Regions from separate parts of the Velazquezella soli genome, predicted to be linked through region 2. Evidence: predicted binding sites of a transcription regulator. Region 2 holds the regulator's gene; each other region holds the start of a gene.

The links. The regulator PhoB, encoded in region 2, activates phosphate uptake and scavenging genes when phosphate is short. The targets are predictions, from matches to a motif close to TGTCATNNANCTGTCAT.
Region 1: AC0JZ8_RS05920 (NAD-glutamate dehydrogenase) is a predicted target of PhoB. The motif match lies at 1,532-1,548, and genes of this name have one in related genera.
Region 3: AC0JZ8_RS12465 (BtaA family protein) is a predicted target of PhoB. The motif match lies at 1,381-1,397, and genes of this name have one in related genera.
Region 4: AC0JZ8_RS16525 (esterase-like activity of phytase family protein) is a predicted target of PhoB. The motif match lies at 2,235-2,251, and genes of this name have one in related genera.

Annotation. Positions count from the first base shown of each region.
Region 1 is NZ_CDRNXF010000004.1:476,980-482,417, forward strand. It holds gene AC0JZ8_RS05920 (NAD-glutamate dehydrogenase) at 1-1,435, opposite strand, end outside; gene pdxY (pyridoxal kinase PdxY) at 1,612-2,484, shown strand; gene AC0JZ8_RS05930 (carbonic anhydrase) at 2,553-3,227, shown strand; gene AC0JZ8_RS05935 (lytic murein transglycosylase) at 3,249-4,061, opposite strand; gene AC0JZ8_RS05940 (aspartate-semialdehyde dehydrogenase) at 4,264-5,298, opposite strand; gene AC0JZ8_RS05945 (hypothetical protein) at 5,413-5,438, opposite strand, start outside.
Region 2 is NZ_CDRNXF010000004.1:7,292-12,729, forward strand. It holds gene AC0JZ8_RS03615 (GcrA family cell cycle regulator) at 1-210, shown strand, start outside; gene AC0JZ8_RS03620 (PACE efflux transporter) at 407-841, shown strand; gene AC0JZ8_RS03625 (ArsR/SmtB family transcription factor) at 780-1,568, opposite strand; gene AC0JZ8_RS03630 (DMT family transporter) at 1,693-2,607, shown strand; gene phoB (phosphate regulon transcriptional regulator PhoB) at 2,589-3,272, opposite strand; gene phoU (phosphate signaling complex protein PhoU) at 3,398-4,111, opposite strand; gene pstB (phosphate ABC transporter ATP-binding protein PstB) at 4,163-4,978, opposite strand; gene pstA (phosphate ABC transporter permease PstA) at 4,994-5,438, opposite strand, start outside.
Region 3 is NZ_CDRNXF010000004.1:1,839,994-1,845,431, reverse strand. It holds gene AC0JZ8_RS12470 (serine hydrolase domain-containing protein) at 1-1,349, opposite strand, end outside; gene AC0JZ8_RS12475 (transglycosylase SLT domain-containing protein) at 1-51, shown strand, start outside; gene AC0JZ8_RS12465 (BtaA family protein) at 1,458-2,717, shown strand; gene AC0JZ8_RS12460 (class I SAM-dependent methyltransferase) at 2,717-3,400, shown strand; gene AC0JZ8_RS12455 (glycoside hydrolase family 25 protein) at 3,534-4,328, shown strand; gene AC0JZ8_RS12450 (lytic murein transglycosylase) at 4,459-5,438, shown strand, end outside.
Region 4 is NZ_CDRNXF010000004.1:2,669,561-2,674,998, reverse strand. It holds gene lon (endopeptidase La) at 1-1,641, shown strand, start outside; gene hupB (DNA-binding protein HupB) at 1,828-2,103, shown strand; gene AC0JZ8_RS16525 (esterase-like activity of phytase family protein) at 2,295-4,484, shown strand; gene AC0JZ8_RS16520 (metallophosphoesterase family protein) at 4,591-5,438, shown strand, end outside.

The sequences.
Region 1 (5,438 bases), 470 kb from region 2:
CCTCCTCAAGCTTTGCCTGCGCGACACGCGGCGTCTTGCCGCCGCTGCGGCCGATGATCATGTGGACGCGGGCCACGCGGGCTTCCGGAAACGCCGGGTAATAGGCCGAGACGTGGCCGTCGAAGATTTCGCAGAGATACGCGCCGACCTTTTCGCGGACGATCGAATTATAATCCTCGCGCGGCACGTAGACGATGACCGAAACGAAACGGTCGAAATGGTCGATACGCGGCAGCACGCGCACGCGCGGCCTCTCGCTCAGCTCCATGATCTGTTCGCAGAAGCTCGAGAGCACGTCGAGATCGATCTGGAAGAGATCGTCGCGCGGGTAGGATTCCAGCGTGTTTTCGAGCATGCGGCCCGAATGGCTTTCCGGGTCGAACCCGAAATTCTTCTCGATGCGGGCAATCTTTGCGCGCAAGAGCGGCACGTCGCGGACGGACTGGGTATAGGCCGTGGACGTGAACAGGCCGACGATGCGCAGTTCGCCGACCACATTGCCCTTTTCGTCGAAGCGCTTCACCCCGACGTAATCCATATAGGCGCGACGGTGCACGACGGATTTGACGTTGGCCTTGGCGACGATGAGGAAATCCGGGCCGTCGAGAAATTCGAGGATTTCTGGCGTCGTCGTGACCTGATCCTTGCCCTGACGCAGGACGAGCACATCCGGATCGGACAGAATGCCGAGGCCCCTGCCCTTGCCGCGCTCCACCTTGGCATCGGCGCCCTTGCCCGAATAGGTGTATTCGCGCATGCCGAGGAAGGTGAAATTGTCGTTCCTGAGCCAGTCGAGAAAAGCATACGCCTCGTCGGCATCGGCCTTCTTGCCTTTTTTAGCGTTGACGAGTTGGGCCTGGGCGTCTTTGAGAACGCCGAGCATCGCGGACCAGCCGGTAATGGCCTGGTGCACCTGGTTAAGAACAAAGCGGATTCGCTCGACCAGCCCGTCGGCTTGCTCGTCGTTGAGCTGAGGCACATGGATCTGGATCAGGCTGACGTGATGGGCCGGGTCGCCGGGTCGCTCGCTCGAGTGAAGCGTCGGCTGCTTGCCCGGTTCGATGACCAGGATCGGATGGACGGCCATCGTGAGGTCGCGATAGGCCGTCGTAACTTCACCCATGACCGAATCGAACAGAAACGGCATGTTGCGATCAATCACCGTAATGATCGAAACCGGCATTCCATCGGGCTCGACACCATCAAGGGTTTCGATTGTGATGTCGGCCTTGATTCGCGTCCAGGCTTTCAGCCGTCTTGCGGCATGTCCCGCGCACAGGGCGAGCATTTCTGGGGTGTAGTTTTCGAGATCGTCACTGCTGGCGCGGCTGAAGATCAGGAAGGGATCGAGATTGTCCTCCATGCCGGAAGCGGCCGCAATCTTGCCCGCCTTCTCGATCTGCTTGTCCCGCTTCGGGTTTTGCCGGCCTGCCATCTGTCTCTCCCTAAATTTTTTCTCAACGTGCGATAAAACGCAGCCAATGTCATTATGCTTTGCCGCGGTGTCTCACCGGTGCTTGCGGCTGGAATTTGTCATAGGCGTGTCACGTCTTGTTGACATGCCGACACAGAGATCCGATCAACGGTTCGATAACGTCGAAAGCAAGCATCATGCAGGGTAATTCAGGCGCGGTCATCGTCATTTCCAGCCATGTGATCCGTGGCTCGGTCGGTAACCGGGCCGCCGTCTTCGCGCTCGAGACCCTGGGATATCCCGTCTGGGCCATGCCGACCGTCGTGCTGCCCTGGCATCCCGGGCACGGTCCTTCGACGCGCCTGACGTTTCCCGAATCGGATTTCGACAAGGCTATAGACGATCTCATCCGGGCGCCATGGCTCGGCGAAGTGAAGGCGGTGCTGACCGGGTATTTCGGAAATGCCGCGCAGCCGCGCGCCGTGGCACGACTGATCGAGGCGCTGCGGAGAAACAACCCGGACCTTATCTATGTCTGCGATCCCGTGATGGGCGATCTCGGCGGGCTCTATATCCCGCAGCCGACAGCCGAAGCAATCCGCGACGAGCTTCTGCCGCTTGCCACCATCGCCACGCCGAACCGATACGAGCTTGCCTGGCTCTCGGGTGCACCGCTCGATGATAACAATGCGATCATGGAGGCAGCAGTCGCGCTCGGGCCGCCGCGGATGCTGGTGACCTCGGCGGTGCCGATGATGACAGGCAGTACAGGCAATCTCTATCTCACCGGCAATCATGCGCTGCTGGCTGAACACCGGCTGATCGACCACGCCCCGAACGGGCTCGGAGACCTACTCTCAGCGGTTTTTCTCGCCCGCGTCATGTCCGGCATGGATGAAGAGAAAGCCCTGCAGACAACGACTGCCAGCGTGTTCGAAGTGCTGGCGCGTTCGGTAAAGCGCGGGGCCAACGAGCTGACGCTGGAAATGGATGCCGCCAGCCTCTCGACGCCGATGGCGATGGTCCAGATGCGCCGGCTCGTGCATCCACTTAAGAGGCGCAAGCCGTAAGCTCAAAGAGCATGCCCATCCACACAATGGCCGTTGATTCTCGTCTGGCTGCACGATAATCGTGAGCCATGAGCGAATTTCCAGAAAAACTGCTTTCGGGCTACCGTAACTTCATGAGTGGTCGCTACAGCGACGAGCGGGAGCGCTACCGCGCGCTCGCCGATACCGGCCAGAAGCCGCATACGCTCCTGGTTGCCTGTTGCGACAGCCGCGCGGCGCCCGAGACGATCTTCGACTGCGGTCCGGGAGAACTCTTCGTGGTCCGCAACGTCGCCAACATGGTACCGCGCTACGAGCCCGACAGCCAGTTTCACGGGACATCGGCTGCGGTTGAATACGCGGTGCAGGTGCTCGAGATCCGCAATATCGTAGTCATGGGCCACGGCCGCTGCGGCGGTATCCAGGCAGCGCTCGACGCTTCCATGAAGCCGCTGTCGGAGGGGGATTTCATCGGCAAGTGGATGGGTTTGGTCAGGCCTGCGGCCACGCAGATCCAGAGCAACGACCTGATGACCCAGAGCGAGCGTCAGACAGCGCTCGAACGGGTGTCGATCCGCAATTCGATCGCCAATCTGCAGACCTTCCCCTTCGTCCGCAATCTCACGGAAAAGGGAGAACTCGACATTCACGGCGCCTGGTTCGATATCTCGACCGGCGAGTTGTGGGTGATGAACGAGAAGGGCGATTTCACCCGGCCAGACATCAGTGTACCGGCGATCGAGGCCGAGCAGAGCCCGGCCTGATCATTTCAACGGTGTAACGGCTCAGCCGCCGTCGATCTGGGCGCCCATGTATGCGATCGCCTGCTGGTAGACGGTTGCCGCGTTCCAGCCTTGGATGGCGACGAAATTCGGCTCGCCCTGCTGGTAACCGGCGCCTGTACGCCAGCCATGACCCTTGAGGAAGTTGGCGGTCGATGCCAGCGCATCGGCGCGCGAACGAACCATGTCGATATGGCCGTCACCGTCGCCATCGGCGCCGTAGCGGATGACGTTGAGCGGCAGGAACTGCGTCTGGCCGATTTCGCCATGCGCTGCACCCTTTGCAGTGGTGCTGAGATCACCGCGGGCAACGAGCTGCAGGGCAGCGTAAAGCTGTTCGGTAAAGTAGGCCGAGCGGCGGCAGTCATAGGAAAGCGTCGCGACGGCCGACAGCGTATGCTGGTCGCCCATGTAATTGCCGAAACCGGTTTCCATGCCCCAGATTGCCAGGATCGGGCCGGCCGGAACGCCGTAGCGGCGCTCAATCGACGCAAACAGCGCTGCGTTGGATTTCTTCATGGACTTGCCGCGCGAGATGATCGTTGCGCCACCGCGCTTCTTCATGAACTCGTCGAAGGAAAGCTTGAAGCTTTTCTGGCCGCGGTCGGCGCGAATGGTCGGGCGGTTGTAGACGACGTTAGCAAAGGCGCGGTCGAGAACTGCAGGGCTGATACCCTTGGACGGTGCCTGCTGCTTGAAATCGGCGACCCAGCGGTCGAAACCGGCTCCATCATTGCCGCAGGCGGCGGCAAAGGCCGGGGCTGCGGTTGCAAGCGTTGCTGCTGCGATCAATCCTGCCAGAATAGTCTTCATCATGCGGTCAAACCCGTCGAAAGTCCGGATTGCTTGGCCGAAAGCTTCCGGAAGAATTGCGCTATATTCGGCCTTATGACCCCAGTGGCGGATAATCGCAATTCATCTTCCCATGAATAGTTCGTGAAGAGAGACGAATCGAAAAAACCCCGTCATTTCTGACGGGGCTTTCTAAGCGGATTTGCTTAATAAAGTACGTTACTTATTAAGCAGCAACCTTGCGTGGCTTGATCAGACCGCGATTGACCAGAAGTTCGGCGATCTGGATCGCGTTCAGCGCGGCACCCTTGCGCAGGTTGTCGGAGACGACCCAGATGTTGAGTCCGTTTTCGACGGTTGCGTCCTCGCGGATACGCGAAATGTAGGTCGCATCTTCACCGGCGCATTCGAGAGGCGTGATGTAACCGCCGTCTTCGTGCTTGTCGATGACGAGGCAACCCGGCGCTTCGCGCAGGATATCGCGGGCCTGATCGGCGGTGATCTCGTTTTCGAACTCGATGTTGACGGATTCGGAGTGGCCGATAAAGACCGGAACGCGAACGGCCGTGCAGGTGACACGGATCTTCGGGTCGAGCATCTTCTTGGTCTCGGCCAGAACCTTCCACTCTTCCTTCGTGTAGCCGTCTTCCATGAAGCTATCGATATGCGGGATGACGTTGAAGGCAATACGCTTGGTGAACTTCTTCGATTCGACCGGATCGGCGACGAACACGGCGCGGGTCTGGGTGAAGAGTTCGTCCATGCCTTCCTTGCCGGCACCGGACACCGACTGGTAGGTGGAAACGACGACGCGCTTGATCTTGGCAAAGTCGTGAAGCGGCTTCAGCGCGACGACGAGCTGGGCCGTCGAGCAGTTCGGATTGGCAATGATGTTCTTCTTGGAGAAACCGACGATGGCGTCGGGGTTCACTTCCGGAACGATCAGCGGCACTTCCGAATCGTAGCGCCAGGCGGACGAGTTGTCGATGACGACGCAGCCCTGCGCACCGATCTTCGGCGACCACTTCTTGGAGGCATCGCCGCCGGCGGACATCAGGCAGATGTCGGTATCGGAGAAATCGTAGTTCTCGAGGTTGGACACCTTGAGCGTCTTGTCACCGAAGGAGACTTCCGTGCCCTGGCTGCGGGCGGAGGCGAGTGCGACGACTTCATCAGCCGGAAAACCACGTTCCGCGAGAATGTTCAGCATTTCCCTGCCGACATTGCCGGTTGCTCCGGCGACTGCGATCTTGAAACCCATTTCTTTGCTCTCTTTCTGTCTCTCCTCGGTTTTCTGAGGGGGAAGCCCGTGTCGTGCGCGACGCGGTGTTCCTTGTCCCCGGCCGTACCGGGGAGAGAGCGGTGGCCAGAGACGTCAGACGATAATTTTCGTCGTCGTTT
Region 2 (5,438 bases):
GGCAGCGTCGTCGTGCCGATCTCGCGCCGTCTGTCGCTGACGGATCTCACCGAGCGCACATGCAAGTGGCCGGTCGGCGATCCGCTGACGGACGACTTCCATTTCTGCGGTTGCGATGCGCAGGATGCGTCGCCCTATTGCAAATATCACGCGAAGCTTGCCTACCAGCCCGTGCACGAGCGCCGTCGTCCGGCTGCCCGCGCGTCTTAAGTCAGGCGGCTACGGAAACAAGATCGAAGGCGGGCTCTGGCCCGCCTTTTGCGTTTTCGGCATGGCTGACTTGCGCTGAAAAAACTTGCCTCGCACTCCCTGGGCTCCTATTTCGGCCTCGAGAGAGGACGACCTCCCCCTGAATGGGCATAACGCCGGGACGACCCGGCATGAACCTGACCTAAAGGGGAAGATCATGCGCTCGATAAGAGACCGTATTCGCCACGCTATCAGCTTTGAAATCATCGGGCTTCTGATGATGGTGCCACTCGGCGCCTTCGTCTTCGACATGCCGGTCGAACATATGGGCATTGTCGGCGTCGTGTCTGCGACGGTCGCGACCGGCTGGAACTACCTCTACAATCTGGGTTTCGACCGCTTTCTGCAGGCGCGACGGGGTACGACGCTAAAGACGCCTGCCTTGCGCATTGCTCATGCGGTGCTGTTCGAAATCGGTCTGCTGGTCGTGCTGATGCCGTTTATCGCGTGGTATCTGCAGATTACCCTTCTCCATGCGCTGACAATGGATATCGCGATCGCGCTGTTCTACGTGGTCTATGCCTATCTCTTCAATCTTGGCTACGACAAGCTGTTCCCGCTGCCGGAATGGAAGACCCAGGAAGCCGCCTGACCATCAGAGTTTCGGACGGTGCAATACGCCAGTCCGATGGAAGCCTGAATGTCTCGGCAAACCCGATCTCTCCGGCGCGCGTGATCCGCAGAGCCCGGGTTTCCTCTCGGCGGCCGATCCAGCCGACGCCAAGAGCGCGGTCCAGCAGCGCCGCACCCATTTGTCCCGCCAGATGCGGCCGTCGCTCGCTCCAATCGAGGCATGTCCGGCAGAGCGGGCGTTTCGAACGGGTCAGCTGTTCGAGATCGATCCCGAAATCACAAAAGAACCGTCTGCCCTCGTCGGTGATCAGGCCGGCTCCATCGCCGAGCAGCATGTAGCCGCTTCCTGTTAGGGCATCGGCGAGCGCGATGGCGAGACGGCCGGCCATGTGATCGTAACAGGTGCGGGCAAGCCGTAACGCTTCGTCTTTCGGGCCGACAGGATGATGGCGCTTCGGCCCATCCGCGGCGACTGCCATCAACGCGTGGATCGCGTGCGCGACTTCCGGAGAGGCAAGTCGGTAATAGCGGTGCCTGCCCTGCTTCTCGACCTCGATCAGGCGAACCTGCGCCAGTTTGCCGCGATGGCCGCTGGTGGTCTGCGCGGTGACGCCGGCGTGGCGTGCCAGTTCGCCCGCCGTCAGCGCCTGTCCGCCCATCAGCGCGGACAGCATGTTGGCGCGTGCAGCATCGCCGATCAGGCTTGCAACTTCCGCAATCGTGTTTCCTGAAACCATATTGGGCATGATCCAGTTCTAGCACCGGAAAACTTTGCCGTCAGCGGTCAACGGTTCGGCCGTCGTCGAAGCATTTCTTTTCCTCTCTCCGCTAAGACGGGCGGAGATTGCATGGATGGGGATAGGAACTGGAATGGCGGACACCAAAACAAGCATGGCAACGGATCTGTTGCTGCTCCTCACGCTCGCGACGCTTTGGGGCGCGTCCTACACGCTGATCAAGGTCGGTGTGGAGACGATCTCGCCCATCACCTTTATCGCCGTCAGGACGCTGGTCGCCGGTCTCATTCTCGTTGCGGCACTGCACCTGCGCGGCTTGAAACTGCCGAGGGACCGGCAGACCTGGACGCTCTTCACGGTTCAGGCCTGCCTGAACAGCGCTGTCCCCTTCACCCTGATTGCCTGGGCCGAACAGACGACCGATGCGGGCCTTGCCACCATTTTGAGTTCAACGACGCCGATCTTCGCGTTTCTGCTGACGGCGCTGATCACGCGCCATGAAAGCGTCTCTGCGGCCAAGCTGTTCGGAGTTGCGGCAGGCATTGTCGGCATATGCCTGATCGTCGGCATGGAGGCGCTTGCCGGGTCGGGCGAGAACCTCTGGGCTCAACTCGCCATCGTGACCGCGACGATCTGCTATGCGGCGGCTGCCATCTTCGGGAAGAATTTTAAGGGATTGGACCCGATGATGCCCGCCGCGGGATCGCTGATCGCAGGGGCGGCCATCCTCATTCCCGTGAGCCTCGTGGTCGACAGACCCTGGACGCTGACGCCCAGCACCGATTCGATGCTCGCCCTGTTGGCGCTCGCGGTATTTTCGACGGCGCTCGCCTTCGTCATCTATTTCCGGCTGGTGCAGACGCTGGGCTCCGTCGGCACGACGGCGCAGGCCTATCTGCGGGTGCCGATCGGCGTTGGCATCGGCGTCGTGTTTCTCGGCGAAACGCTTGCCTCGACAGCCTGGCTCGGTCTCGCCTGCGTCGTGACCGGCGTGATTGCCATGACGCTGCCGGCTAGGAGACGCGGTGCTCAGGCTTCCATTGAGTAACCGGCACCGCGGACCGTGCGGATGACATCCTGCATGTTGGAGAAGTTGAGTGCCTTCCGCAGGCGCCCCACATGCACGTCGACGGTGCGTTCGTCGACATAGATGTCATGACCCCAGACGCCGTCGAGCAGCTGCGAGCGCGAAAAGACGCGGCTGGGTGAGGCCATCAGGAATTCCAGAAGTCTAAACTCTGTCGGCCCGAGGCGAACTTCGCGGCTCTTGCGGTGAACGCGATGGGTTTCGCGATCGAGTTCGATATCGCCGCATTTGAGGACGCTCGAAAGGACCTCCGGTCGGGCACGGCGCAGCATCGCCTTGACGCGGGCCATCAGTTCCGGCGTCGAGAAAGGCTTGACCACATAGTCGTCTGCGCCGGTGGCAAGCCCGCGAACGCGCTCGCTTTCTTCGCCGCGCGCCGTCAGCATGATGATCGGCAGGCGTTCCGTCTCCGGCCGCATACGCAGGCGACGGCAGAGTTCGATGCCTGAAACGCCCGGCAGCATCCAGTCGAGAATGAGAAGATCCGGAACGCGCTCCTGAAGCCTGATTTCCGCTTCGTCACCGCGAAGCACGGTATCGACCTCGTAACCCTCGGCCTCCAGGTTATACCGAAGGAGGACGCTGAGGGCCTCTTCGTCTTCCACGACTGCGATCTTCGGCTGCATTCCGACTTGCTCCGTCACTCGTCCCGAACCGCACTTAGATCCGCCAGATCCGCTCGCGCTGCTTCAGGTCATTGGTTTTGGCAGTTATCGTCCCGAAACCGGCAGGCGATTTCGGGAGAGCTGCATCATGTCCCGGCGGAGCCGAGCATGTTGGACGTATCGTCCTTCGGACGTTCGCCCTCCGGCTGTGCGCCGGTCGCGATGTAGTAGATGGTCTCGGCGATATTCGTCGCGTGGTCGCCGATGCGCTCGATGTTCTTGGCGCAGAACAGGAGATGGGTGCACGTGGTGATGTTGCGCGGATCCTCCATCATGTAGGTGAGGAGTTCGCGGAACAGCGAGGTGTACATCGCGTCAATCTCTTCATCGCGCTGGCGGATGATTTCGGCTTTTTCCGCGGAGCGGTTGGCGAAGACATCAAGAACGTCCTTGAGCTGCACCAGCGCCAGTTCGGAAAGATGCTCCAGACCACGGGCGAGCTTGCGCGGGACGCCTGTTCCCTGCACGGCGAGCACGCGCTTGGCGGTGTTCTTACCAAGGTCGCCGACGCGTTCCAGGTCAGCTGCAATGCGCAGCGTGCCGATGATCTCGCGAAGGTCGGCCGCCATCGGCTGACGCTTGGCGATGGTGACGATCGCCTTGTCCTGGATATCGCGCTCGGCATGGTCGAGAATGACGTCGTCCGAGATGACCTTCTGGGCCAGTGCGGAGTCGGAGTTGACGAGCGCACGCACGGCATCACCGCACATCTGCTCCGCCAGGCCGCCCATTTCGGAGATCCGGCGGTTCAGGTATTTCAGTTCCTCGTCATAGGCCGAGAGAATATGGGTCGAAACCATGTGTCTGATCCTTGATGTCTGCAGTTGCGGCTGACGGGCTCTGCGCCCGCATCAGCCGAAGCGGCCCATGATGTAATCCTGGGTGCGCTGGTCATCCGGATTGGTGAACATCTTGTCGGTATCGTTTTCCTCGACCAGGTGGCCGAGATGGAACATCGCCGTGCGCTGCGAAACGCGGGCCGCCTGCTGCATCGAGTGGGTGACGATCACGATCGTGTAGTTGGCGCGCAGTTCGTGGATCAGTTCCTCGACCTTGGCCGTGGCGATGGGGTCGAGTGCCGAGCACGGCTCGTCCATCAGAATGACTTCAGGCGAAACGGCGATCGCACGGGCGATGCACAGGCGCTGCTGCTGACCGCCGGAAAGGCCGGTACCGCCTTCATGCAGGCGATCCTTGACTTCTGCCCAGAGGCCGGCGCGCTGCAGGCTTGCCTCGACGATCGCGTCCATTTCCGTCTTGCCGCGGGCAAGGCCGTGGATGCGGGGACCGTAGGCAATGTTCTCGTAGATCGACTTCGGGAACGGGTTCGGCTTCTGGAACACCATGCCGACCCGGGCACGCAGCTCCACAACGTCGATTTCCTTGTCGTAGATATCGTCGCCGTCGAGCGTGATCTTGCCGGTGACGCGGCAACCCTCGATCGTGTCGTTCATGCGGTTCATCGTGCGCAGGAAGGTGGACTTGCCGCAGCCGGACGGACCGATCAAAGCAGTGACGGTATTTTGGCGGACATTCAGGTTCACGTCATAAAGAGCGCGCTTGTCACCGTAATAAACGGAGACATCCTTGCCGATCATCTTATATGCAACGTCGTTCATTTTCTTGTCCAGCGCCTTCTCAACTGCAGCTTCTGACATCATGTTCATTGCTTCCCCCTTCCTCTACCAACGCCGTTCGAAGCGGCGTCGCAAGAGAATTGCGCCAACATTCATCAAGATCAGGAACAGGAGCAGGATCATGATCGCTCCCGAGGTTCGTTCAACGAAGGCGCGTTCCGCCTCGTTAGCCCACATGTAGATCTGTACCGGCAGCGCTGTCGACGGATCCATCGGCGTGGTCGGATAGTTCGCCACGAAGGCGACCATGCCGATCAAGAGGAGCGGCGCGGTTTCGCCAAGGGCGTGCGCGAGGCCGATGATCGTACCGGTCAGGATACCGGGCATGGCAAGCGGCAGGACATGGTGGAAGATGGTCTGCATCTTCGAGGCACCGAGCCCGAGCGCTGCAGCACGGATCGACGGTGGCACTGCTTTCAGTGCCGCGCGGGTGGCGATGATAATGGTCGGAAGCGTCATCAGCGTCAGCACCAGGCCGCCGACCAGCGAG
Region 3 (5,438 bases), 1.8 Mb from region 2:
GCGACACCTGTCGCCTTCGCAACGGCGCCGAACAGCAAGCCCGGTTCGTAACCCAGCGACCTGGGCGTCAGCCCAAGCCGAACCACCACGAGATCAGCCGACGGCATGACAGCAATTGTCTGCCCGTCGTGGCCCTGCAGGTAGAAAGTATCTGCCGGTAGCGGCATACCATCGGCCTTCGGCAGCCACGTCTGCATCTTCGAAAACCGTCCGCCCGAATGTGCATTCGGCTCCTGCATCAGGTGCACAAAGCCCTCGGGGAGCAGTCGCATCCCTTTCCACACCCCGTCGCGCGCCAGAAACAGGCCGAACCGTGCCCAGTCGCGCCCGGTCGCATAGAGATAGGAACTGCCGGCAAACGTCCCCGCCGCATCCGGCTCCATGACGGCGCTTGTCATGCCGAGCGGATCGAACAAGGCCCTGGATGGATAGCCAAGAGCCGTCGCGCGATCACCGATCCTGTCCATCCATATCTTCGACAGAAGTATGCTGGTGCCCGACGAATATCGGAAACGCGCGCCCGGATCTGCCTCGAGCGGGATCGTGGCCGCGAACGCGGCCATGTCGGGTTCGAGGTAGAGCATCCGCGTGACATCGGCGACGGCACCGTAATCCTCGTTGAAACCAAGCCCGCTTTCCATGGCGAGAAGGTTGGCAAGCGTGATTTCGCGTCGTTTGTCGTTGCTCCACGCGGGCAGAAGATCACGATCTCCGAGCGACATCCGGCCGCTCTCCATCATCGTACCGATCAACGCCGCATTGACGGTTTTCGTCATTGACCAGCCGAGCAACGGCGTATCCTTCGAGAAGCCGTCTCCATACCCCTCGCCGATGATGCGCCCGTTCTTGACGACCACCACAGCCCGCATGCCAGGCCCCGTCAGCGACTTATCCTCTAGAACCTCCATCACACGCGGATCGCGTTCGACCCCCTGCCCCACCGGCCAGGGCGAAGCCTGATCGACCGAGGGCGATGATCGCGGCGGCAGCGCGACTTGCGGCAACGCCGAACCATCCGGCGAAACGGTGCAGCCGAGGCCAGGCCTGTAGGTTGCCTGATTGGTTCCGATGAAGCCAAGCAGCCCGGCGTCGACCCGGCCGGAATCGCGGTCAACGGTCACCCGCATCATCAGGAGCAGCGGGTTGCCCGGCGCCTGCACGTCGATCGCCAGCACCTCCTGCGGATCGCGTCCGGCCAGAAACACGTTGGAGCAGACGATCTTGGCCGCATAGCCGCTTCCGACCCGAAGCAGTTGCGGCGGCGCAATGGTGATCCACGCCAGTCCCCCGACGATTCCAAGTACCAATGCCGCGGCAGTTCCCGTCACGATCCGCTTCATCAGGCGCATATGTCAAATGTCCTTGTTCACCAACAGCCCGCGTCATCCAGCTGTAGCATGCCGGGTTTAGGCCTGCGTTCTACAGATCGCGAAATAATTCACGCAGCGAGAGACGCAATGGCCGACGTCGTCAGGGAAACCGGTTTCACCAGCAATCAGAAGCTCAAGGATGCGCTGCTCCAGCACAAACTATTTTCGCGCGAAGGGCTGTCGGAACGGCTGTTCGGGCTCCTGTTTTCCGGTCTCGTCTATCCTCAGATCTGGGAAGATCCAGACGTCGACATGGAAGCAATGGAGCTCTCATCGGAGCATGCGATCGTCACCATCGGCTCCGGTGGCTGCAATATGCTGGCCTACCTCTCCCGCAATCCGCGCAGCATCGATGTCGTGGATCTCAACCCCCACCATGTCGCGCTGAATCGGCTGAAGCTCGCGGCATTCCGTCATCTGCCGAGCCATATGGATGTCGTCAGGTTTCTCTCGGCGCAGGGTACACGATCGAACAGCGTCACCTTCGACAGACTGATCGCGTCGCATCTGGATCGCGCAACCCGCAGTTACTGGCAGAAGCGGTCTATCACCGGCCGTCGCCGCGTCTCCGTGTTCGACCGCAACATCTACCGCACCGGGCTTCTCGGCCGGTTCATCGGCGCGGGACACCTTCTGGCGCGCCTGCATGGCGTCGATCTGACGAAGATGGCGCAGACCAAATCGGTCCGAGATCAGCGCCGCTTCTTCGACGAAGAGATCGCGCCCCTGTTCGACAGAAAACTGGTCCGCTGGATTACCTCGAACAAGAGCTCGCTGTTCGGACTTGGCATTCCGCCGCAGCAATATGACGAGCTGGCCGGCATGGCGACCGGCGGCAGCGATAACGGCTCAATCGCGACCGTGCTGCGGGAGCGTCTCGAAAAGCTCGCGTGTCATTTTCCTCTGAAGGACAATTATTTCGCCTGGCAGGCGTTCGTCCGCCGCTATCCCGCCGCCCACGAAGGCACGCTGCCCACCTATCTCAAGGCCGGCAACTACAAGGCGATCCGTGCCGCCACAGACCGGGTCGCCGTTCACCACGAGAGTTTCACGGCTCTCCTCAAGCGCAAGACGGCAGGCTCAATCGATCGCTACGTCTTGCTGGACGCCCAAGACTGGATGAACGACCAGCAGATCAACGACCTCTGGTCGGAGATCGACCGGACGGCCGCTGTCGGCGCCCGGGTGATCTTCCGGACGGCCGCCGAGCGCAGCGTCATCGAAGGGCGCCTCTCGCCCTCGCTTGCCGCGCGCTGGACCTATCTCGACGAGCGCTCGCAGGCCCTCAACCTGCAGGACCGCTCCGCCATCTACGGCGGCTTCCATGTCTACGCAAAGGCCGACTGATGGCAGAGACCGACGCAGGCAACCTCGAACCGGCCAATCGCGAAGAGATCGGCCATGCCGGCAGGATGGATCGGATGTACCGCTACCAGCGGCATATCTACGACCTCACCCGCAAATACTATCTCCTGGGACGCGATGGCACGATCGCAGGCCTTGCCCCGCCAGTCGGAGGAAGCGTGCTGGAAGTCGGCTGCGGAACCGGCCGCAACCTTCTCCTCTCCCACAAGCTTTTCCCGAACGCGAAACTTTACGGCCTCGATATCTCCGCGCAGATGCTCCAGACGGCAGACGCGAATTTCCGCGGCACAGGAATAAAGCCTATTCTGAAGGTCGCAGATGCCACGACATTCACGGCGGAGGAGTTCGGCGTCAACGGTTTCGACCGGATCCTCATTTCCTACGCCCTGTCGATGATCCCAGACTGGGAGAAGGCGATCGACGCCGCCCTTGCGGCGCTGTCGCCTCAAGGGTCGCTGCATATCATCGACTTCGGACAGCAGGAAAACCTGCCGAACGTCATGGGATCTGCGCTCAAATCCTGGCTCGCCCGCTTTCATGTGACCCCGCGCGCCACTCTCGAACAGGCGCTGGAAAAGCGTCTCGCACCGGCAAAGGCCGACATGATGTTCGAGGTGATCGGTAGCGGCTATGCCTGGCGGGCGATCCTTCGCCGCCGGGGATAATCACTAAGCGTATTCCAGATCTTGCTTTCTAACTGAATTTTTACGAGCTTATGGTAAACGGGACGCTACGCCTCCCTTTTGCCCACTCGATCGCGGACAAGGCTCTTTGTCTCTGCCCTAACACGGAACCTTCATGCCCCGGCTTCCAACCGTTCTTTCTGCTGCCGTCCTGTCTGCCGCGCTTCTGATGTCCGGTTGTACGTCCACAAGCTACGATCTGGTCGATACTGGCTCTGTCCGGCAGATGAAGTTCAAGGACACGGATCCGCAGGATTTCGGCGCCAACCATCCGGGCCGCCACGAGGTTCACGGCATCGACCTGTCGAAATGGAACGGCACCGACATCGACTGGCAGACGGTGAAGAAATCCGGCGTCGCCTTCGTCTTCATCAAGGGCACCGAGGGCAAGGACCGCATCGATTCCGCCTTCACCACCCATTGGCGCAACGCGGCCAATGCCGGCATTCCGCACGCGGCCTATCATTTCTACTATTTCTGCTCGACACCGGAAGATCAGGCAGACTGGTTCATCGCCAATGTTCCCAAGGAAGCAAACATGCTGCCGCCGGTGCTGGACATGGAATGGAACCACGCCTCGCCCACCTGCAAGCTGAAGCCGGATCCGCAGACCGTGCGGGCCAGCATGAAACGCTTCATGGACAGGATCGAGGCCCACTACGGCAAGCGGCCGATCATCTACACGTCGGTCGATTTCCACCGCGACAACCTCGTCGGCGCCTTCCCCAACTACCATTTCTGGGTTCGCTCGGTCGCCGCCCATCCGACCAAGATCTATACGGACCGCAAGTGGGCGTTCTGGCAATACACCGCAACAGGCGTTGTCCCGGGCGTCAAGGGCGCAACCGATATCAATGTCTTTGCCGGAAACAGCAAAGCGTGGAAGACGTTTATTGCGTCGGCCGACTGATGTGCTAACCCGCACAAGCTCTCTGGCAATGTATCTGACGTTACGCTAAAACCGGCGCGACCTGAGGGTCTGCGCCCATGTCCACCAGTGACCATGTCGCGCGGAAGAAATCGATTTTAGGAAACCGCTGATGTCTTCGACACTTGTCCGCCGCGCAGCTTTGGCTTGTGCTCTCGCCGCCTGCCTCTCTTCCACCGCCCTTGCCCAGACAGCCACTCAGCCGACCGCTCCGCCAATTCCGGCAGCACCTTGCGGCGGCGATCTTGCGACCTTCCTCGACGGCGTCAAGGCTGACGCGATCAAAGCCGGCGCTACCGCTGCCGCCGCGGATCAGGCATTTGCAGGCGCCGAGATCGACCAGAAGGTTCTGTCACGCGACCGCGCGCAGGGCGTCTTCCGCCAGACCTTCCTCGAATTCTCGCAGCGCACCGTCAGCCAGGGCCGCCTCGATATCGGTCGTCAGAAGATGAAGCAGCTTTCGGACGTGTTCGGCCGCGCCCAGAGCGAATTCGGTGTTGCGCCTGGAGTCATCACCGCATTCTGGGCGATGGAAACCGATTTCGGTGCCGTTCAGGGCGATTTCAACACCCGCAACGCGCTTGTCACGCTGTCGCATGACTGCCGCCGTCCTGGCCTGTTCCGGCCGCAGCTGATCGCGCTGATCGAGATGGTCCAGCACGGCGATCTCGACCCGGCCACCAACACCGGCGCATGGGCCGGCGAAATCGGCCAGGTGCAGATGCTGCCGGAAGACATCATCGCGCACGGCGTCGATGGCGACAACAGCGGCCATATCAACGTCAAGACGAGCGGTCCCGACGCCATCCTGACGGCGGCCAAATTCATTCAGAGCATGGGCTTCACGCCCGGCCAGCCCTGGATCCAGGAAGTGACGCTACCGGAAAGCCTGCCCTTCGAAAAGAGCGGCCTCGGCAACGAGATCCCGGCCAGCGAATGGTTTTCCTATGGCGTCACGCCGCGCGACGGCGTCACGTCCTTCGGCAATCTGCCGGCAGCACTCGTTCTGCCGCAGGGCCGCAAGGGACCCGCGTTCCTGACCTATCCGAACTTTGGCATCTACCTGCAGTGGAACCAGTCGTTCATCTACAC
Region 4 (5,438 bases), 2.7 Mb from region 2:
ATCGGCAAGACCAAGCTTTCCAAGGAAGCCAAGGAAAAGGCCGACGCCGAGCTGAAGAAGCTGAAGCAGATGAGCCCGATGTCGGCGGAAGCCACCGTCGTGCGCAACTATCTCGACTGGCTGCTCGGTATTCCGTGGTCCAAGAAGTCGAAGATCAAGACCGATCTTAACGCGGCCGAAAAGGTCCTCGAACTGGATCACTTCGGTCTCGACAAGGTCAAGGAACGCATCGTCGAGTATCTCGCCGTGCAGGCCCGCGCCACCAAGCTCAAGGGCCCGATCCTCTGCCTCGTCGGTCCTCCGGGCGTCGGCAAGACGTCTCTTGCCCAGTCGATCGCCAAGGCGACCGGCCGCGAGTACGTGCGCATGGCACTCGGTGGCGTTCGTGACGAAGCCGAAATCCGTGGTCACCGCCGCACCTACATCGGCTCGATGCCCGGCAAGGTCATCCAGTCTATGAAGAAGGCGAAGAAGTCCAACCCGCTCTTCCTGCTCGACGAAATCGACAAGATGGGCTCGGACTTCCGCGGAGATCCGTCGTCGGCCCTGCTCGAAGTGCTCGATCCAGCGCAGAACTCGACCTTCATGGACCACTACCTTGAGGTCGAATACGATCTGTCCGACGTGATGTTCATCACCACGGCGAACACGCTGAACATCCCAGGTCCCCTGATGGACCGCATGGAAGTGATCCGCATCGCCGGGTACACCGAGGATGAGAAGCGGGAGATCGCCAAGCGTCACCTTCTGCCGAAGGCGATCCGGGACCATGCGCTGCAGCCGAAGGAATTCTCGGTGTCGGACGATGCCCTGATGGCGATCAGCCAGCAGTACACGCGCGAAGCCGGCGTTCGCTCCTTCGAGCGCGAGCTGATGAAGCTCGCCCGCAAGGCCGTGACCGAGATCATCAAGGGCAAGACGAAGTCGGTTGCGGTTACCGCTGCCAACATTTCGGATTACCTTGGCGTTCCGCGTTTCCGTCACGGCGAAGCCGAGGGTGAGGATCAGGTCGGCGTCGTCACGGGTCTTGCCTGGACAGAAGTCGGCGGTGAGCTTCTCACCATCGAAGGCGTCATGATGCCGGGCAAGGGTCGCATGACCGTCACCGGCAACCTCAAGGACGTGATGAAGGAATCGATTTCGGCTGCGGCATCCTATGTCCGCTCCCGTGCCGTCGATTTCGGCATCGAGCCGCCGCGCTTCGACAAGTCGGATATCCACGTGCACGTGCCGGAGGGTGCGACGCCGAAGGACGGTCCGTCGGCCGGTGTGGGCATGGCAACCGCGATCGTTTCGATCATGACCGGCATTCCTGTACGCAAGGATGTCGCCATGACCGGCGAAATCACGTTGCGCGGCCGGGTGCTGCCGATCGGTGGTCTCAAGGAAAAACTCCTTGCGGCTCTGCGCGGCAACATCAAGGTTGTGCTGATCCCGGAGGAGAACGCGAAGGACCTCGCGGACATTCCGGACAACGTGAAAAACGGCATGGAGATCATCCCGGTGTCGCGTATGGGCGAGGTGATCAAGCACGCTTTGGTTCGCCTTCCCGAACCGATCGAGTGGGATGGCACGGTGGAGACACCGGTCATTGCGACGGTTGACGGTGCCGACGACTCGTCGACAACGATCGCTCACTAAGCGGTGCCTTGAAGCCGCCACGAACTGATAAAAAAGCCGGCGAAAGCCGGCTTTTTTTGTGAAAAATGCCCAAGACCCCTTGTTTTTCAGGCTTTTTCGGAGCCTTTGGGTTGCCAAGTGCCGACGCAAAACTATTGTCGGCGCCGACCAAATGAGTCGTTCCAAAACCGTTGAAAGGGTGGAAATATGAACAAGACCGAACTGGTGTCCGCAGTGGCCGAAAAAGCCGGCCTCTCCAAGGCTGATGCCGCCTCTGCAGTCGATGCCGTTTTCGAGACTGTCCAGGCCGAACTGAAGAATGGTGGCGACATTCGCCTCGCTGGCTTCGGCAGCTTCTCCGTTTCGCGTCGCGAAGCATCCAAGGGCCGCAACCCGTCCACGGGCGCTGAAGTCGATATCCCGGCTCGCAACGTTCCGAAGTTCTCGGCCGGCAAGGGTCTCAAGGAAGCTGTTAACAGCTGATCGAAAGCATCTGGCGGCCTGCCGCCGTGATGCAAAGCGTTGAGAAGGCCCGGTGAGAACCGGGCCTTTTTCGTTGAACGAAAAGCGTGTTCGAGCCTTATCCGCAGGTCCGTTCTTTCTGCGTCCAAAACTGTCATCCGCCTGTCATGACAGTGCAGCACAAGCCGAGTGTAGTTTCACGGAGGCTTCCCATGACATTCTCGACACGCGCCGCTTTGACCGCGCTCCTCCTCGGCTCCGTTGCAGCTCCTGCCGGCGCCGAGCAAGTCTTCAACCGCATTGCATCCTTCCCGGTCGCCCAGAACCTGCCCAAGGGCGAGGACAAGGCGACCTCGTCGGAAATCATCACGGCCACCGCCGACGGCAACACGCTCATCTATTCCGATGCGCCGGGCGGCACGATTGGCTTTATCGACATCACCGACGCAAAAGCGCCGAAGGCAGGCGGCTCGGTCAAGATCGACGGCGAGCCGAACTCGGTCGCCGCAGTCGGTGCGAAGGTTCTCGTCACCATCGATCGGACCAAGGACCTCACCAAGCCCGCAGGCCAGCTCGGTGTGGTCGATATCGCCTCCCGGAAACTCGAGAACACCTGTGATCTCGGCGGCCAGCCGGACTCGGTCGTCATCTCGCCGGATGGCACGTTTGCGGCCATTGCCATCGAGAACCAGCGCGACGAAAAGCTCAACGACGGCGCTCTTCCGCAGCTGCCGGCCGGTGAATTGCAGATTGTCACCCTGAACAATGGCGTGCCGGTTTGCGACAGCATCCGTCACGTCGATCTGACGGGACTGTCCACCGTCGCTCCTGAGGATCCCGAGCCTGAATTCGTCAATATCAACGCCAACGGCGAAATCGTCGTGACGCTGCAGGAAAATAACCACATCGTCATCGTCGACAGCAAGACCGCAAAGGTTACCGCCCATTTCACGGCCGGCACGGTTGATCTCGATGGCGTTGACACCAAGACCGACGGCGCACTGACCTTCTCCGGCAAGCTCACGGCCATTCCCCGCGAACCGGATGCGGTGAAGTGGCTCGGTACCGATCGTTTCGTTGTCGCCAACGAAGGTGACTACAAGGGCGGGTCGCGCGGCTTCACCATCTTCGACCGCACCGGCAAGGTTCTATACGACGCCGGCACATCGCTCGAATATGCCGTAGCCCGCGTCGGTCACTTCCCGGAAAAGCGTGCCAAGAACAAGGGCATCGAGCCGGAAGGGCTGGAAGCTGCGACCTTCAACGGTCAGAAGTATTTCTTTGTCCTGTCGGAACGCGGTTCGATGATCGCGGTCTACAAGGATACCGGCGCGGAGCCGGAACTGGTGCAGCTTCTGCCATCCGGCATCTCGCCTGAAGGTGCCGTTGCCATTCCCGGCCGCAACCTGCTCGCGTCTGCCAACGAAGCCGATCTCGGCGAAGACGGCGGTGCCCGCTCGCATGTCATGATCTACGAGCTTGGCGAAGGCGAAAAGGCCTATCCGATGCTGGTCTCCAAGGATGTCGACGGCAAGCCGCTCGGCTGGGGCGCCATGTCGGGCCTCGTCGGTGATGCGGAGAAGGACGGCATTCTCTACGCAGTCAGCGATAGCGTCTATGCCATGCAGCCCTCGATCTTCACCATCGACGCCACCAAGAAGCCGGCCGAAATCACCAGTGTCGTGCGTGTGACCCGCAACGGTCAGCCGGCCCAGAAGCTCGATATCGAAGGTATCGCACTCGACGGCAAGGGTGGCTTCTGGCTGGCTTCCGAAGGCGACAGTGCCAAGTTCGTTGGTCACGGCATCTACAACGTCAGCGCAAAGGGCGAGATCAAGTCCGAGATCGCGCTGCCTGCAGAACTTCTGGCAGGCGAAACCCGCTTCGGCCTCGAAGGCATCACCACAACCGGTTCCGGCGACGACCTGACACTCTGGATGGCAATCCAGCGCGAATGGAAGGACGATCCGAAGGGCCAGGTGAAGCTTCTGTCCTACAAGCCGAAGTCCAAGGAATGGGCCGCCGTTCGCTACCCGCTCGAAAAGACCGAAAAAGGCTGGGTCGGCCTGTCGGAAATTACGGCCCGCGGTGACTACCTCTACATCATCGAGCGCGACAACCTGATCGGCGACAAGGCAAAGCTCAAGAAGCTCTACCGTGTGGCAATCGCCGATCTGAAGCCGGCGAAGCTTGGAGGAGAGCTGCCGCTCGTCACCAAGCAGGAGGTTCACGACTTCCTGCCCGACCTGAAGAACGCCACCAACGGATACGTGGTCGACAAGCTCGAAGGTTTCGCCTTCGACAAGTCCGGCAAGGCCTTCGCCATCACCGACAATGACGGCGTCGATGACAGTTCTGGTGAGACGCTGTTCTTCCCGGTTGAGATCAAGGCGACCAACTAAACCGTTCATCAACAGGAAAAGGCCGGGTGTTTTCGCACCCGGCCTTTTTTATTGCCGATGCGTGACTTAAGTCTGTCGTTCCCGATGTGTTCCAGCAGCCGAGTCGATGACCTCATTCCGCTTCATCCATGCCGCCGATCTGCATCTAGGCAGTCCCTTTCAGGGGCTGGCGCTGAAGGATGCCGAGCTTGCCGATATCTTCATCGAGGCAAGCCGCAAGGCGTTCTCGGGCTTGGTGGACGAGGCGGTGGAGCGCAAGGTCGACTTCTTTATCGTTGCGGGCGATGTCTATGACGGCGACTGGAAAGACAACAAGATCGGCCTGTTCTTCAACCGCGAAATTGCCCGGCTGGAACGCGCCGGCATTCCGGTCTTTCTGCTGAAGGGCAATCACGACGCCGAAAGCGTCATCACCAAGACAATTACGCTGCCGAAGAATGTCAGCGAATTCCCGACCGCAAAGCCCGGAACGTTCAAGCTGGATCACCTGAAGGTTGCGCTGCACGGCCAGGGTTTTGCCGAGCGCTCCGCCAACGAAAACCTGGCGCTTGCCTATCCGAAGCCGGAACCGGGCTGGTTCAACATTGGCGTGCTGCACACCTCGCTGACCGGCCGCGAGCCGCACGCAGCCTACGCGCCCTGTTCCGTCGAAGACCTGCGATCGCGTGGCTACGATTACTGGGCGCTCGGCCATGTCCACGATTTCGAAATCGTTGCCGAAGACCCGCTGGTCGTGTTCCCCGGCAACCTTCAGGGGCGGTCGATCCGCGAGCAGGGGGCAAAGGGCGCCGTGCTCGTGACCGTCGAGGACGGACGCATCGCCTATGAGCGTATCGTGACCGACAGCGCAAGGTTTGCTGAACTCGCTGTTCTTGTCGAGCCGGACGAGACGCCGGCGGCAATCCTGCGGCGGCTGGAAGATCTGCTTGGTTCTGTGATCGATGCCATGGAAAG